Regions from separate parts of the Clostridium acetobutylicum ATCC 824 genome, predicted to be linked through region 2. Evidence: riboswitches for the same ligand, from Rfam matches in the RefSeq annotation. Region 2 holds a riboswitch; the other holds the start of a gene.
The links. Region 2 has a riboswitch for ZMP and ZTP ahead of CA_RS12540 (phosphoribosylaminoimidazolecarboxamide formyltransferase). Riboswitches for the same ligand answer to the same signal wherever they lie in the genome.
Positions count from the first base shown of each region.

Region 1: linked by a shared signal. The riboswitch ahead of pflB (formate C-acetyltransferase) and the one ahead of CA_RS12540 (phosphoribosylaminoimidazolecarboxamide formyltransferase) in region 2 are both predicted to bind ZMP and ZTP.

Region 1 covers NC_003030.1:1,122,580-1,130,581, reverse strand. The annotation lists gene pflA (pyruvate formate-lyase-activating protein) at 42-755, opposite strand; gene pflB (formate C-acetyltransferase) at 766-2,997, opposite strand; ZMP/ZTP riboswitch at 3,097-3,174, opposite strand; gene CA_RS05215 (CBS domain-containing protein) at 3,244-3,621, opposite strand; gene CA_RS05210 (ribonuclease H-like domain-containing protein) at 3,746-4,543, opposite strand; gene CA_RS05205 (Lrp/AsnC ligand binding domain-containing protein) at 4,703-5,170, shown strand; gene CA_RS05200 (DUF378 domain-containing protein) at 5,251-5,460, shown strand; gene CA_RS05195 (phosphoenolpyruvate carboxykinase) at 5,523-7,262, opposite strand; gene argH (argininosuccinate lyase) at 7,476-8,002, opposite strand, start outside.
Region 2 covers NC_003030.1:2,560,785-2,568,786, reverse strand. The annotation lists gene CA_RS12570 (MerR family transcriptional regulator) at 1-745, shown strand, start outside; gene CA_RS12565 (desulfoferrodoxin) at 792-1,169, opposite strand; gene CA_RS12560 (FprA family A-type flavoprotein) at 1,238-2,440, opposite strand; gene nroR (NADH-rubredoxin oxidoreductase NroR) at 2,472-3,611, opposite strand; gene CA_RS12550 (hypothetical protein) at 4,063-4,611, shown strand; gene CA_RS12545 (hypothetical protein) at 4,667-5,200, opposite strand; gene CA_RS12540 (phosphoribosylaminoimidazolecarboxamide formyltransferase) at 5,338-6,513, opposite strand; ZMP/ZTP riboswitch at 6,559-6,639, opposite strand; gene CA_RS12535 (cysteine-rich small domain-containing protein) at 6,671-6,937, opposite strand; gene CA_RS12530 (ABC transporter ATP-binding protein) at 6,942-8,002, opposite strand, start outside.

The sequences.
Region 1 (8,002 bases), 1.4 Mb from region 2:
TAGGGTTTCTATACATTTTTATATAGAAACCCTATATAAGTTTAAACTTTCAATTTTTCACAAACATACTGCTCAAATTCAGCAGCTATTTTTTTATCCATATCTTTTATTCCCTTAAGTTTATATTCAATTCCAAGCTTATCATACTTTTTTACTCCTAGCGTATGATAAGGAAGAATTTCAAACTTTTCTACTTTATCTATCTTCTTTATTATATCAACTAATTTATCCATGCTATCATAATTATCTGTTATACCTGGAACCATAACATGTCTTACCCATGTAGTTACTTTTAAATCATTAACCTTATCGACAAACCTATAAAATTCTTTAATATTTCCAAGAACTAAATCTTTATATCCCGTATCATTTATATGCTTTATATCAAGTAATACAAGATCTGTATATTTTAAAATTTCTTCATAACTACCACATCCAAAACCTGCTGTATCAACTACTGTATTTATTCCATTTTCCTTGCATAACTTTAAAAACTCTAATAAAAATTCTGGCTGCATTAATGGTTCTCCTCCAGAACATGTAACTCCACCCCCAGATTTATCGAAATAGTTTTTATACCTTTTAACCTTTAACATTAACTCTTCAGCTGAAATTTCCTCACCAGAATTAACATTCCAAGTATCTGGGTTATGGCAGAATGCACACCTAAGCCTGCATCCTTGAAAAAACACAACAACTCTTATTCCCGGTCCATCAACTAAACCCATGGTTTCTATAGAATGAATTTTTCCCAAATTAACACCTCTACATTCTTCCGTGGAATGTTCTCTTAACAACTTCCATTTGCTGTTCTTTTGTAAGTTTTACAAAGTTAACTGCATATCCTGATACTCTTATTGTAAGTGTAGGATATTTCTCTGGATTTTCCATTGCATCTAGAAGAGTTTCACGATTAAGCACATTTACATTTAAGTGATGAGCTCCCTTTTCAAAATATCCATCTAAAATAGCTGATAAATTATTTGCTCTTGTTTCTTCATTCTTTCCAAGTGCATCTGGAATAATTGAAAATGTATTTGAAACTCCATCTTGACATACACTTCTATATGGAATCTTAGCAACACTATTTAAAGATGCCAATGCTCCATTTTTATCTCTTCCATGCATAGGATTTGCTCCTGGTGCAAATGCCTCTCCAGACTTTCTTCCATCAGGTGTTGCTCCTGTTTTCTTACCATACATTACATTTGAAGTTATAGTTAACATTGATAATGTATGTTCTGCATTTCTATAAGCAGCGGTCTTTCTTAACTCTGACATAAATTTATTGACTATCTCAACTGCAATATCATCAACTCTGTCATCGTCATTTCCATACTTAGGGAAATCTCCTTCTACTTCAAAATCTACAGCTATTCCATCTTCATTTCTAATAGGCTTTACTTTTGCATATTTTATTGCACTTAAAGAATCAACTGCTACAGAAAGTCCTGCTGCTCCACAAGCCAAAAATCTATGAACATCTGTATCATGAAGCGCCATAAGTCCTTTCTCATAAGCATATTTATCATGCATATAGTGTATTAAATTAAGAGTATTTACATATAGTTTAGCTACATATTTCATAACCTTAAAGTAGTTTTCCTTAACCTTATCATAGTCTAGCACTTCATCATCTATTCTTTTAATGTGAGGAACTACTAAATCAAATTTCTTTTCATCTACTCCACCATTTATAGCATACAATAATGATTTTGCAAGGTTACATCTAGCTCCAAAGAATTGCATTTGCTTTCCTATCTTCATTGCAGATACACAGCAGGCTATTCCATAATCATCACCATATATAGGTCTCATTATATCATCATTTTCATATTGAATTGCATCTGTTTTTATGGACATCTTAGAACAGTATTTCTTAAATGGCTCTGGAAGATTATTTGACCACAAAACAGTCATATTAGGTTCAGGTGCAGGTCCAAGATTTGTTAATGAATGAAGAAATCTAAAAGAATTTTTTGTAACCAAGGTTTCTCCATTCATACCCATTCCACCTATAGACTCAGTAACCCAATTAGGATCACCTGCAAATAGTTCATTGTACTCTGGAGTTCTTAGATGTCTTTCAAGTCTTAACTTTATTATAAATTGATCTATAATTTCTTGAGCTTCCTTTTCTGTTATTACTCCATTTTTTAAATCTCTTTCTATATATATGTCCAAAAATGTTGAAACTCTTCCAAGAGACATCGCTGCTCCATTATTTTCTTTTATTCCAGCAAGATATCCAAGGTAAGTAAACTGAACTGCTTGTCTTGAATTAGCTGCTGGTTTTGATATATCTATTCCATATTTTAATGCCATTGCTTTCATTTCTTTTAACGCCTTTATCTGTTCAGAAACTTCTTCTCTTCTTCTTATTAAATCTTCAGTCATGTCGCCTTTTAATTCTTTTAAATCAGCTTTTTTGTTTTCAATTAAGCAATCAATACCATATAGTGCTACTCTTCTAAAATCTCCTATTATCCTACCTCTTCCATACGCATCAGGAAGTCCTGTTAATAATCCTACATGTCTAGCTGTTTTCATTTCTTCAGTGTAAGCATCAAAAACACCTTCATTGTGAGTTTTCCTATACTTTGTAAATATATTGTATACATCCTCATCAATTTCGTATCCATATGCTTCTAATGCTTGCTTGGCCATTCTTATACCACCAAAAGGATTTACCATTCTTTTAAGTGGTTCATCTGTTTGAAGTCCATAAATAATCTCATTTTCTTTATCTATATATCCAGCTTCAAAGCTATTTATTCCTGATACAGTTTTGTTATCTGCTTTTAATATACCTTGATTTTTTATTTCATCTAAGAGAAGTTTCTCGCACTTGTTCCAAAGACCCTTTGTTCTATCAGTAACACCTTGTAAAAAATCCTCGTTTCCTAAGTATGGTGTATAATTTTTTTGTATAAAATTTCTTACATCAATATTATTAACCCATGTACCTTCTTTAAAATCGTTCCATTCTTTAATCATACAAAAACTCTCCTTCATTTTAAATTTTTCATTATTCTTGAAATTTTATTTTCAATTACTTAATTTATCCAGAGGTAAAAGAAAAACCACCTGGACATTTCTTTTTGCCCAGGCGGTCGGCTTTTTAAAATCGTACTCCCTGTGGTTATTCCACTTCCGCCGGTTATACGATTCTTAAATCATTTATTATAAAATATCATATTTCTATCTAAGTGTCAATACGCTTTATTCTCGAAATTAAGTGTACTAACTATTCTTCAAAAAATAATCAAGTAAATCTTCTACCGTAACAAGTCCTATTGCTTTTTTATCTTCAACTATAGGAACTGCAAATATACTATTATCTCTTAAAATTTTTCCAACTTCCATTAGATCCGTATTTACATCGACAGTTATTACTTTCCTTGTCATAACAGCTTCTACTGGATAAGTATCATAGTGTCCCTCTTCTATTAGGAATCTATATATGTCTGCTTTAACTACTATTCCAACAATCTCATCATTATTATCTACTACTGGTGCACTATTTACAGTATTGTTTATCATTACTTTAAGTGCATCTTTTAAAGTATCACTATCCTTAACTTTTACAACATTTTTAATCATCATATCCTTTATTACCATATTCCTGTCTCCATTCTCTTAAATTTTGTTAACATATGAAAAACTACATCATATTAAGTTATAAATGATAAAAGACTTACATTTCATCATGTATAACCTAAGCTTTTGCAGCATTCTCCTGTATTTATACACAATTGTTTTTTATTATATCCTTTATACTTATTATATCATAATCTCCGTCTAATATAGCACCAATAGCTTTTGATGCTGCTCTTTTGGATATTTTATCCAAATTAATATCTACTAGTACATTATGCTTTTTCATTAAATAGTTCAAATATTTAAGCTGCTTATCAGTAATATGATCCTCTCTTATGAAATCACATTTCTTTATCTTCCAAAGTATTTTAAATATTTTAGGTAGATTTAATACATCCTCATAATTATGAAGCATAATAGTATATTTTAATTCTTCATCTTTATCCCTTAGGTATTTTTTATATAACTCAACACTAATTCCACCATCAATAGTATCTTCTCTTTTAATACCTATATACTGTTCGACACTTTTTAAATTACATCTTTCAAGTCCAAGCTGTTTTTGATAAGGTCTTATTTTTCTATATAAATCAAAATGTTCTCTTGGCAATGTGAGTTCAATATTATATTTTTTCATTCTTGATTGTATAAATGGTTCATCAAAAGCTTTACCATTGTATGAACACCACATATTGAAGTTCTCTATATCGCCCTTTAAATTTTCTAAAACATATTTCTCTTCATTTAAATCTTCTGCAAAATACTGTTTTATATGAAAAGTATCTTTTACATCATAGTATCCTATAGATATTAATATTATGTTATCCTGTTCTCTATCAAATCCTGTTGTTTCTATATCAAAGTAAACCATTGACTTCATACTATACTCTTTTACTATGTTTTTGTCTATCTCTAACTTTATGTCTTTTTCATTAATATACATAAGAATCCCCCAATCAAGTACATACATTTAAATTATACACCAAATATAATTCTAATAAAATACTATAATTTTATAATATTTTTTATAATTATTTTGATAAAATGGTATTGAATTTGTTATAATATTGTTGTTTACTATAACTTATAGGAGTTGATTTTAATGAATTTACAAGTTAATGGATTGGATGATTTGGATTTACAAATATTACATATTTTGGTTGAGGATTCGAGAACACCTTATTTGGAGATAGCAAGAGAATGTCACGTAAGCGGTGGAACTATTCATGTTAGAATGAAAAAAATGGAAGACATGGGAATCATAAAGGGTACAAAGCTTATAGTAGACAACACTAAATTAGGATATGATATTTGCTGTTTAGTTGGAATATATATCGACAAGGCTGCTTCATATCCCAAAGTACTTGAAGCAATGAGAGATATAAAAGAAATAGTTGAACTTTATTATATTACAGGTGAATTTTCAATTTTCGCAAAAGTAGTCTGTAGAAGTATAGCTGACCTTCAAGATCTTTTACTTAACAGAATACAGGTTGTAGAAGGAGTTCAAAGAACTAATACTTTCATGGCACTTTCTCAACCAATAGACAGAAATGTAGATTTTTCTTAAATTAAGTTTATTTTCTAACATAATCGCTACTCTTTTGCATATAATAATTCTGTAAAAACTAATAAAAGGAGATGTCGATGATGAAAACATTAGATATTATCGCATTGGTTTTTGTCATAGTCGGCGCTATAAATTGGGGTCTAATTGGATTCTTTAGCTTTGATTTAGTTGCCGCATTATTCGGAACCATGTCCTCTTTAACAAGAATAATATATGCAATAGTAGGTATATGTGGATTATATGCAATATCATTTTTAGGAAGAGACAGAGAAGCAAAAGTTGAAAAATAGTTTTTAAAAATTAAATATAGATAATAGTGCAGACCACATTTAATATGGTTCTGCACTATTATTTACATTTTTTTTATTGCCTCTAGAAGTTTTATTGCTGCATTTTTAGGTCCACTCTTCTCCATACCCTTTATGCCAAGACGGGTTCTTATTTGACCTACCTTTACTCCTGTTTCAAAAAACTTATCAAAATATTTGTTTATAAGTTTGTCTGTTTCCTTTTCTTTCTGTACTGGTCCAAAAGGATTTGCAAAAAATGTTGTAACAAGACCCTTTTCTGTAGTAGTTTCCTTTGCCATTCTGATTCCACTTCTAAAAACTTTAACGGCTTCTTCTGGTGAATTAAAGAAGGAAAGTTCATCTCCAGACTTATCATAATTGTTAGCGTATAGAAATAAATCTATAGGGTAGCCCTTAATTATGTCACTATAACTGGCAACTGGTATAACAAGCCTTGCATTCGTTTTGTCAGGATTCATAAATATACTTCTATCAATTTCTCTAAAAGCATATCCTGGATCGAGATCATCGAGTCTAACAAACGCTCCTATCTCAGTTCCATAGCCCATAGGTTTATCATTAGATGGATTAGGCTTTACAACACCCATATCGTCAAATATTACTGTCATATCACTAATATATTCTTCACCTAATTCTCTAAATGCCTCAAGGCTTTCCGATTTTCCTGCACCACTATCTCCCATTATAACTATATTAACATCACTACCGTCTTTTGCAACAATATTAACCATAGCACCATGTATTGGAAGATACCCCCTTTTTATCATTATTAAATTATGCAAGGTAAGGGCCATCTTCTTCATATAGCCAAAGTAGTCAATATTAGCACTGTAATTAATATATCCGAGCATTATGTCATTTTCCTTATCATCGTAAAATATAGTGCGTGTATTCTCTATATTATCTCTTGCCCCAAAGACAAATACTATATCTGGCTTTGTATCTTTATACTCATTTTCTTTAGCTATTTCAAATAGATTGCATAAAGTTATTCCATGAGCCATAAAGTCTCTATGAAAATAAATAAATGCAAGAAGTGTTCCTATTTTTGCAGGAAAGCAAAACCAATGATCTCTATTTATTTTATCCTTAAGAGGGTTTTCAAATACCTCTGAAAATACTCCATCTCTCTTTATTTTTTTGGGATATGATATAAATGGAGGATCTATAAGCACAGAATCTATAATAGGTACACCATTAAGGCATTCATACCCTTCTGGATACTTCCATTTTATACTATTAACAATAATGCCTGCATTAGCACCTGCCGGAAGTTGTCTGTAAACTTTCGGTTTTATGCCTAAAGCATTCTCTTCAATTCTTCTATAAGTGTTAATTATAAGCTGCGAAAATTGAATATTTGAATCTACAAAGCTAACATTTTCAAGTCCATCATTTATTCTACTATTATGAATTACTGTATATCGTTCGAGTTTTCTCCAAAATCCATATATGTCTTCTATTATCTTAATAATCTCATCCTGATTTGATAAAAAGCTTTCATACTTTGGATTTGTTTTTATTATCTCTTCTCTTTTAAAAACCAAAAGAAGCTTAAATACCTGTATAAGGTCATTTACTATTTTATTTTCATTGTCCTCTATCATATTTTCTTCTATATACTTATAATAATTAGAAGTTTTATGTCTTCCCTTTTTTATAAACCTCTCTAATATCTTTCTAAAGCCATAACTGTTTAATATTTTTTCAGATGTATTACAATACTTAGCTGTAAAATTAATTAAAACCTTATCATTACTAATAGAAAATTCCTTTTGCATTTTTATCCCTCGCCCCCAATAAAAAATCAATTTAATTATTTAGTATTAATTTTTATATCAACATTGTGTATTATACCATAAAAGTAATATTATTCCATAATGTAAACTTGCTTTTAAAATATAAATATGTATAGGGTTTTCCTATAATCCTTTAACATTTATGCACTGCCCCATTTTTAGTACATAAAAGGATACCTAAGAAAACCCTATGCTTTACATTATTTTTTTATTTCCCTTTTTAATAACATTGTTATAATTTATAAATTCATAAACATCTTCATCAAATAGATTACAGAAATTTTTAAATTCATTAATATTTAATTCTTCAATAGCTTTATCATTATTTTCGCAGTATATTACAAGCTCTCCTGATATTTTATGGGCATCTCTAAAAGCTACTCCCTTGTTTACCAGATAATCTGCCACATCTGTTGCATTTAAAAATCCACCTTTTACAGCTTCCTTCATAGCCTCTTTTTTTACAGTCATTGTTGCAATCATACCATCCATGACTAAAATACACATCTTTAGTGTATCAAAGGAGTCAAAGAACTGTTCTTTATCTTCCTGCATATCTTTATTATATGCTAAAGGTATTCCCTTCATGATTGTTAACATTGCTATTAAATCACCATAAACTCTTCCTGTTTTTCCACGTATAAGTTCAGCCGCATCTGGATTTTTCTTTTGAGGCATTATACTGCTTCCTGTTGAAAATTTATCATCCATTTGAATAAAAC
Region 2 (8,002 bases):
AGTGCTTAGAGAAGGGATAAATACTGGATTAAATAATGATATAAGCTACGAGAAACTTTTTGATAAAATAGATGAGTGTGTATATGAAAGTGAAAAAAATATAAATTCATGGATAGATAAATGGGAGTTTGATACTTGGGCTAAGAATTATGATGATTACGTATATAATAATAAGGATAGCCTCGGATTGTTTGAGAGTTATGATCTTGTTCTTGAAAATGTAGCTAAAAAAATAAAAGGAATGAATGCAAAAAAGGTAATTGATTTTGGATGTGGTACAGCAAATATAGTAAAAAAGCTAAGCAGTTCAATTGAATATACAGGTGTAGATCAAAGTATAGAGATGCTTATTAGAGCAAGAACGAAGAACAAAGCTATAAATCTTAGAATAGGAAATTTTCTTGATAAGCCCTTTGCTGAAGAGGAATTTGATGCTGTGATATCATCTTTTGCTTTTCATCATTTAAATTGCTATGAGAAGAAAAGAGCTATAAGGTATTTATTGAAATATATTAAGAAAAATGGGAAAGTAATTATTGCGGATTTAATGTTTTTAAGTAAAGAGGAGAAAATGAAAAAAAGGCAGCAGTTCATTGATAATGAGGAGAAAGACAAATGGGATACAATTGAGGATGAGTATTATACAGATATTGAAAGTTTAAAAGCATATATAGAAGATTCAGGTCTTAAGATTAAATTTGAACATATAGTTAACTATACTTTTATTGTTGAAATAACAGCTTAGCACAAGTGCGGCTAGGCTGCTATTAAATAAATGTATTAGCTCAGATTTATATATCTGCTTTCCATAGGCTGTGAAGGTTACAATAAGCGTAAACAGTTCCACTTGTAACATTATGAAATTGAGCTCTTGGTTTCATATCTGGTGTTAATTTTGCCATTTCCAATCTATCACCAGAAACTAAAATAATCCATTCAATAAAGTGTTCAGGTGTCATAGGGTGTTCTACGGAACCTACAGAAACATCTATGTTGTTACCGTTTTTGGTTATATGTGGTACATGCTTCTCTTGAGCCGCGTCAGTGGTGTTTGCAACTATTTTTGCCATTGGTTCTGATCCGCAGGTTAAGTCAGTGCCGTTGCCCTGCAGGAGTAAAACGGCAGTACCGGAATTTTTGGATACGTAAATTGATAAATCGTTATTCATCTCAAATACCTCCATAATAAAGTTTATTTTGTGCCACATTATGCAAACTTAATATGGCACAAAATAAGCTATATACTTTTGGCAAAGTCTTCTCCAAATTTAAAGGCTTTTTTAATATCATCCTCAGATGGAACAAATAAACATGTAAAACCATCTTGAAATACTTTAAGTTTTAATTCTTTAAGTCTTGAAATAACGAAAGGAATAGCCTCTCCACTCCATCCAAAGGAACCAAAAGCGGAAGCGGGTTTGTTTTTGCAGTTTACAGCATCAATGCCTCCAATAAGCTCCCATATTGGAAATAGGGCATCTTTGTTTATAGTAGGTGTTCCAAGCATAAATGCATCACAAATATTAATCTTTTCTTTTAAATCTGAATAATCATAGTTAATTATATCTAGCATTTCTATATTAGCATCATTTAATACGCTTTTTATTCCGGAAGCAATTTCATTAGCTAATATTTCCGTATTACCATAAGCACTACAGTAAAATATAGGGATATATTTAGTTGTACTTTGAATTTCGGAACTTAAGTCTCTATATTTTTGTTTTGATGCCGCTAATAGACCTTCTCGTGTTAGGATTGGACCATGGCTTGTAGCTATGAAGTCTAAATCTAATGCGTCCAAAATATCAAGTCCTTTTACTACATAAGGTTTAAAAGGAGAAAAAATAGCGTCATAGTACTCTTTAAAGGATTTCTCATATTTCGGCATATAGGTTATTTTTGTATCAAACATTCTTGGTTCACAGAAGTGGCATCCAAGGAAATCACAGGTGAAGGCTATTTTGTCTTCCTCAAGAATTGTAAACATTGAATCCGGCCAATGAAGGAATGGAGCAATGGCGAACTTTAGGACCTTTCCATTGCCTATGTCTAAAGTATCATTTGTTTTGACTGCTTTTACGTCTAAGGTTTCTTTGTTTGTAATATTTTTTAGGTATATTTTTCCAGCATTTGAGGCAATAACTTTAATCTGAGGGGCTACTTCGTACAATCTAGCAAGAGAGCCAGAGTGATCAGGTTCACAGTGATTCATTATTACATAGTCAATAGAGGAAGGGTCTATTACACTTTTTATATTTTCTAAATATTCATCGAAAAATCTTCCATGTACTGTATCTATAAGTACATTTTTTTTACCTTTAATTAGATAAGCATTATAGGAAGTACCGTATTCTGTTTTCATTATGATGTCAAAAATACGGAGACTAGGATTTAGAACTCCAACAGAAAATATATTATCTTTAATTTTTATAGCTGGCACAAAAAATCTCCCCTTTCATAATTAAATTAATCTATAAATTATTTAATATTGCATCTAAAGATGAGATATTATCAAAACTTTTTGAAGAATCAATTGCCTTTTTAAGCTTTGTTCCAAGGCTTACATCACCAATAACAGCTGCAGCATCAATTTTATTTTCTTTTAGCATACATACAATGTATTTATCTTCTTGTGTTGATCTGAATACCTTTGAAGGTTTATTGTTCTCTATGTCTCCGCAGGATATAATGGAAATACCAGAAACCTTTAATATAGGAGAAGGTATTATTTCAGAATATGAAGCATCCTCTCCGCATGCATTTAAACCAGCTACTTCTCCTTGCTTGTTAGCTATATTAATTAGACCAGGATTTTTTCCATAAAATTCAGCAACGTCACCGCAAGCGTAGATATCTTTAATGGATGTTTCCATATGATCATTGACTAGAATACCACGTTTTGAAGCTATTTCAGTATCTTTTATAAAATCTAGGTTTGGTTTAACTCCAACTGCTGTGATTACGCAGGAACTTCTAATTAAATCTCCCATTTCTTCAAAATTTGAATTTGTATATATTTTTATCCCGAGTCGGTCAAGTTTATCTTTTAAGAATAGTCCTCCATCTCTGTCAAGCTGTCTTTCAAGAGGATATTCTAGTATTATTCCTATTGAAGCAGGGGTTCCAGAATCAATAATAGCCTGAGCAAGCTCTATACCTAAGATACCTCCACCAATTATAAATGCTTTACCTTTATTTTTGCACTCATCTTTTATTTTTAGAGCGTCATCGTAACTGTATAAGCTAAATATTTCGTCAGCGTGAGGAACTTTAATTTTGTTTGCAATAGAACCGCTTGCAATAATAAGCTTTTCGTATTTTATTTTTTCTCCAGACTTTAGGGTAACAAGTTTGTTATTTGGGTCAATTGATGTAGCGAACTCAGAAGTTATAACTTTTATATTATTTTTTTCGTACCAATCATTCTTCTTTATGAGAATATCGTCTATAGATTTATTTTTCGCGATAATTTCATTAAGACGAGGTCTGTAATAAGGTAAGTACTTCTCACTATTTATCATAGTGATATCATCACATTTACCCAAGGCGGCTTTTGCAGCTGAAAATCCTGCAGGACCTGCACCCAAGATTAAAATTTTTGTGCTTTTCATATAAATCATCTCCATTTACCATAATATATAGTTTTATTTCTGAACAAAAAATATAGTTTATTCGTAATATTATATTGTTATTGTATCTAAAACCTAATTTTTTTATAGATATATTATATATATATAATACAATAAAAAGTATTATATGACAATAATTATTAGTTAATATAAATTAAAGTAAACGCTAAAATAAAACCATTAATAAAGAATATTGCCCTTAAGCACATTATTATACCTATATTTATAAATGATAGGTGATTTATACAAAATTGCGATAGAAGAAAAAGGTAATTGCAGTAACAGTATTAAAAAATATAAATAATATATAATGTAGGAATATTTCTAAATTCTGATTTGTAAAAGATTCTAGGGTCCTTCTTGTTGTAGGAATGTTTTATGAATTACAATTTTATATTATTGGAACTAATTATAAAAAAGAGGGTTGATTGAAATGGCGGTGTTTACTAAAAATTTTTCTAGTATTATAAAAATTGAAGATAACTTTGAAAAAAATTTAATAATGGACAGCCAAGTTCAAAATTTAAATATATATTCTAAAATTGTTTCAGATGTAGGTATATATATTTATGGATATTATGATATATATTTACTATATAAAAGAAATGGCTGTAGAGGAGAAGAAAATAGTTATAGAGGAAGATTTATAAGTAAAAATTTGTGTGTTGTTATTCCCGAATTGGACATATTAGGTAATAAAGCGAATACTAATACAATTGGAAATATTACTAGGCTTTCATTAAAACCATCATCAAGAATAATAGTTGAAGAAGAAAAAAGACATAGAGATATAATTAGTATTGAAGTATATGGAGAAATTAAATTTCAATATTCTATAAAAAAATTAATTAGATTTAATGAGACTAAAACAGTAGAAGGACAGGAAATTCTACAATTTGAAAATAGCAGTAAATACTCCATTAAAGAATTGATGGATATGGATGTTGAGGAATTAAAAAAAATATATGGCTTAAAAAAATAGAGAAAAAAACAGAGTTTTAACAATTTAACTCTGTTTTTCCTTTAGTAAGGACAAGTTATTTAGTGCTTGTGATTTTTATTTGAACCTTAACTAATATTTTTTGAGATAGTTTATTGTAGGTTATGGCCCAAGCGGGGTAGTTTTCTGGAAGAGCATTTTGTTCTATTAAATCTTTTTTTTCGCTTTCAACATAGGCAGAAATTACTTCTACATTTGATTTTTTACTAAACTGAGTAGGGGAGAGAACTGTTGGTCTTATTTGAAAATATATTCTAGTGCTCAGAAAGTTTATATTTCCGCTTATGGTATTTGAAGAAGTATTCGAAGCAGTCCGATAGGTTACAGTATTATCTATATATCCATCTAAAAGAAGGGTACCTTTCCAATTTGAAGAGGTTTTCTTTACAGGGGAATCTACTATTGCATTTGTTACTGTAACTACGTTATTTGTTGTATCTATAGCAAGGATTGGAGGACTTGGTTTTTTTACAGTCAATATATTAACTATTAATTTTTCGTATTCTCCATAGTATATGGTATCAGATGCTTCACTTATTTTGTTTTCCATAGAGGTTTTTTTATTATCCATATTTACTTCTCCTTTAAAAATTGTATCCTGTATATCTTATATGAACAAGAATACATTTATGTTAATATAAATATGGTTTTTTAAAGTTGAGGTAAAAATCAGTTAAGGAAAAACTAAAAAGCTTCGTAATTTCTATTCTAATGATGAAATAGCCTTGTACCTGAAAATGCCATTATCATATTGTAGTTATCACAAGCTTCTATAACAATATCGTCACGTATAGAACCACCAGGTTGAACAATGTATTTTACTCCGCTTTTTGAGGCTCTGTCTATATTATCGCTGAATGGGAAGAATGCATCAGAACCTAAAGAAACGTTTTTTAAGTTTGAAAGCCAGTTTGTTTTTTCTTCTGCTGAAAGCCTTTTAGGAACTGATTTTAGAATTCGGCTCCAGCCAAAAGTTTCAGCCTCTGTAACATCATCCCTAAGGTATTGGTCAATTAGGTTGTCTCTATCTGGTCTTGATACTCCTTCCTTAAAAGGTAGAGTTAGTACATAAGGATGTTGTCTTAAATACCATATGTCAGCCTTTGAAGCAGCAAGCCTAGTGCAGTGAATCCTTGATTGCTGACCTGCACCAACGCCTATAACTTGTCCGTCTAAAGCAAAACATACGGAGTTGGATTGAGTATACTTTAAAGTTATCATGCAAATTATAAGATCGCGTTTGGCTTCTTTTGTTAAATTTTTATTTTTAGTTACTATATTTTCAAGTAGATTTTCAGTTAACGGAGTAATGTTTCTCTTTTGTTCAAAGGTTATTCCGTATATTTCCCTTCTTTCAAGATTAATAGGTTCATAATCAGGATCAATTTTTATTATGTTATATTTCCCATTTTTCTTTGATTTTAATATTTCTAGAGCTTTTGGATCATAGTCTGGTGCTATTATTCCATCAGAAACGGATTTTTTTAATATAGTTGCTGTAGCTACATCTACTTTATCGCTTATAGCAGCAAAGTCACCATAGGAAGACATTCTGTCAGCGCCTCTTGCTCTCGAATATGCAATTGCAGCAGGAGTTAAATCAATATCTTCTACTAGGTAGGATTTTTTTAGAGTATCGCTTAGTGGAACAGCAGTAGCTGCGCCAGCTGGGCTCACGTGCTTAAAGGAAGCAGCAGAGGTTAGTCCAGTTGCTTTTTTTAATTCTTTTACAAGCTGCCAGGAATTAAGTGCATCCATAAAGTTTATGTAGCCTGGTTTTCCATTTAAAACCTCAATTGGCAGTACTCCTTTATTAACATAAATTCTAGCTGGACTTTGATTAGGGTTACATCCATATTTTAATTCTATTTGTGGAACTTTCATTTAAATACCTCCTAAAATTAAATACAAAAAAACCTGGATAAATTATTAATTTACCCAGGCGGTCGATTCTTATATTAATCATGCTCCCTATGGTGAACTCCATTTCCGCCAGTTGCATGATTTTCTTATTTTACTAAATTATATAATATGTTATTTCCTAAGTCAAATTATTCTTAGCTCTCTTTTCTTTATTTACCTCACGAATCTTATTTATAATATAGTCATAACCATTTTTAGAGTGAGGAATAAGGCAATTTGAACAATCCTTCACTCCGTTAAAATCACTTTTATTACCTCCACAATTTTCTAAAAAGTATAGTGGACAGTAGCAAAAAAGGCAATTAAAAGTTTCCTTATCTTTTACTTTATGGCAAGGAAAATATTCGCAATTATCATGTCTAAAAAATTTATAGTTATCACTCATGTTATCACCTCAGTATAAAATCTATTAAAGCATCCTTATTACTGCAATAGGACATAGTACTGTTAAAATATTTTCTGAAAGTAATTACCCTCTTATTTTTTTCTACAGCATAATTTAGAAGATTAAGGTTCTTTTCGTTTGTTTCACCAATAGGAAAGCCTGAATCTATTATTATATCAGAAGAAGCAACAGCAGCTAAAGCTTTTTCAAAAGATATTTTGCTTATTTTTTGAAATGGCTTTTCACTTTGAAGCCTTAAAGACATAGTTTTGGCTGTTTCATAGTCAATATCGTTTTCGTGAAGAATTCCTGTAGAGAAGCCTAGATTATATTTTGATAAAAGTCTGTAAATAGGAGTTCCAAAGCCACAGCCGCCAATAACATATATATTACTTTTTTCTGAATTTTTAAGTTCTATAGATGAGGTAATGGGGTTAAAGGAAGCATTTTTTATACCATAAAGTTTGTTTATAGTTTCTCCATTAACAGTAGTTTCTGGGCTTCCGAAGGAAAGAACTTTTTTGTTTTCAACAAGCATAACTTTGTCGCAGTACTTAAGAGCTAAATCTATTTCATGAAGAGATAATATAACTGTAAGTTTTGCTGTACGACTTAAGTTTTTAAGTGTGTTTAAAAGTTCAATTTTATGATTTATATCCAAATGAGTTGTAGGTTCATCTAAAATTATAATTTGGGGTTCTTGTACTAGAGCCCTTGCAAGCATAACTTTTTGCCTTTCTCCATCACTTAGTATATGAAAGTATTTATCTATGAGATTAAGAGCACCAACAGTTTTTAAGGCTTCTACTACTTTTATTTCATGTTCTTTAGTAATAGTTCCAAAGAAACCAGTATGAGGAAATCGACCAAGTGAAACGACGTCGAAGGCTGTCATAACATCAAATGATGGCTTTTCGGTTAATACAACTGAAAGTGTTTGGGCAAGAAGTTTTTTATTTATGGTTGATAGGCTTTTTCCATTTATATGTATTTCGCCTTCAATTGGGGGAAGAAGTCCTGAAAGAGTTCTAATAATTGTAGTTTTTCCTGCACCATTTGGACCTA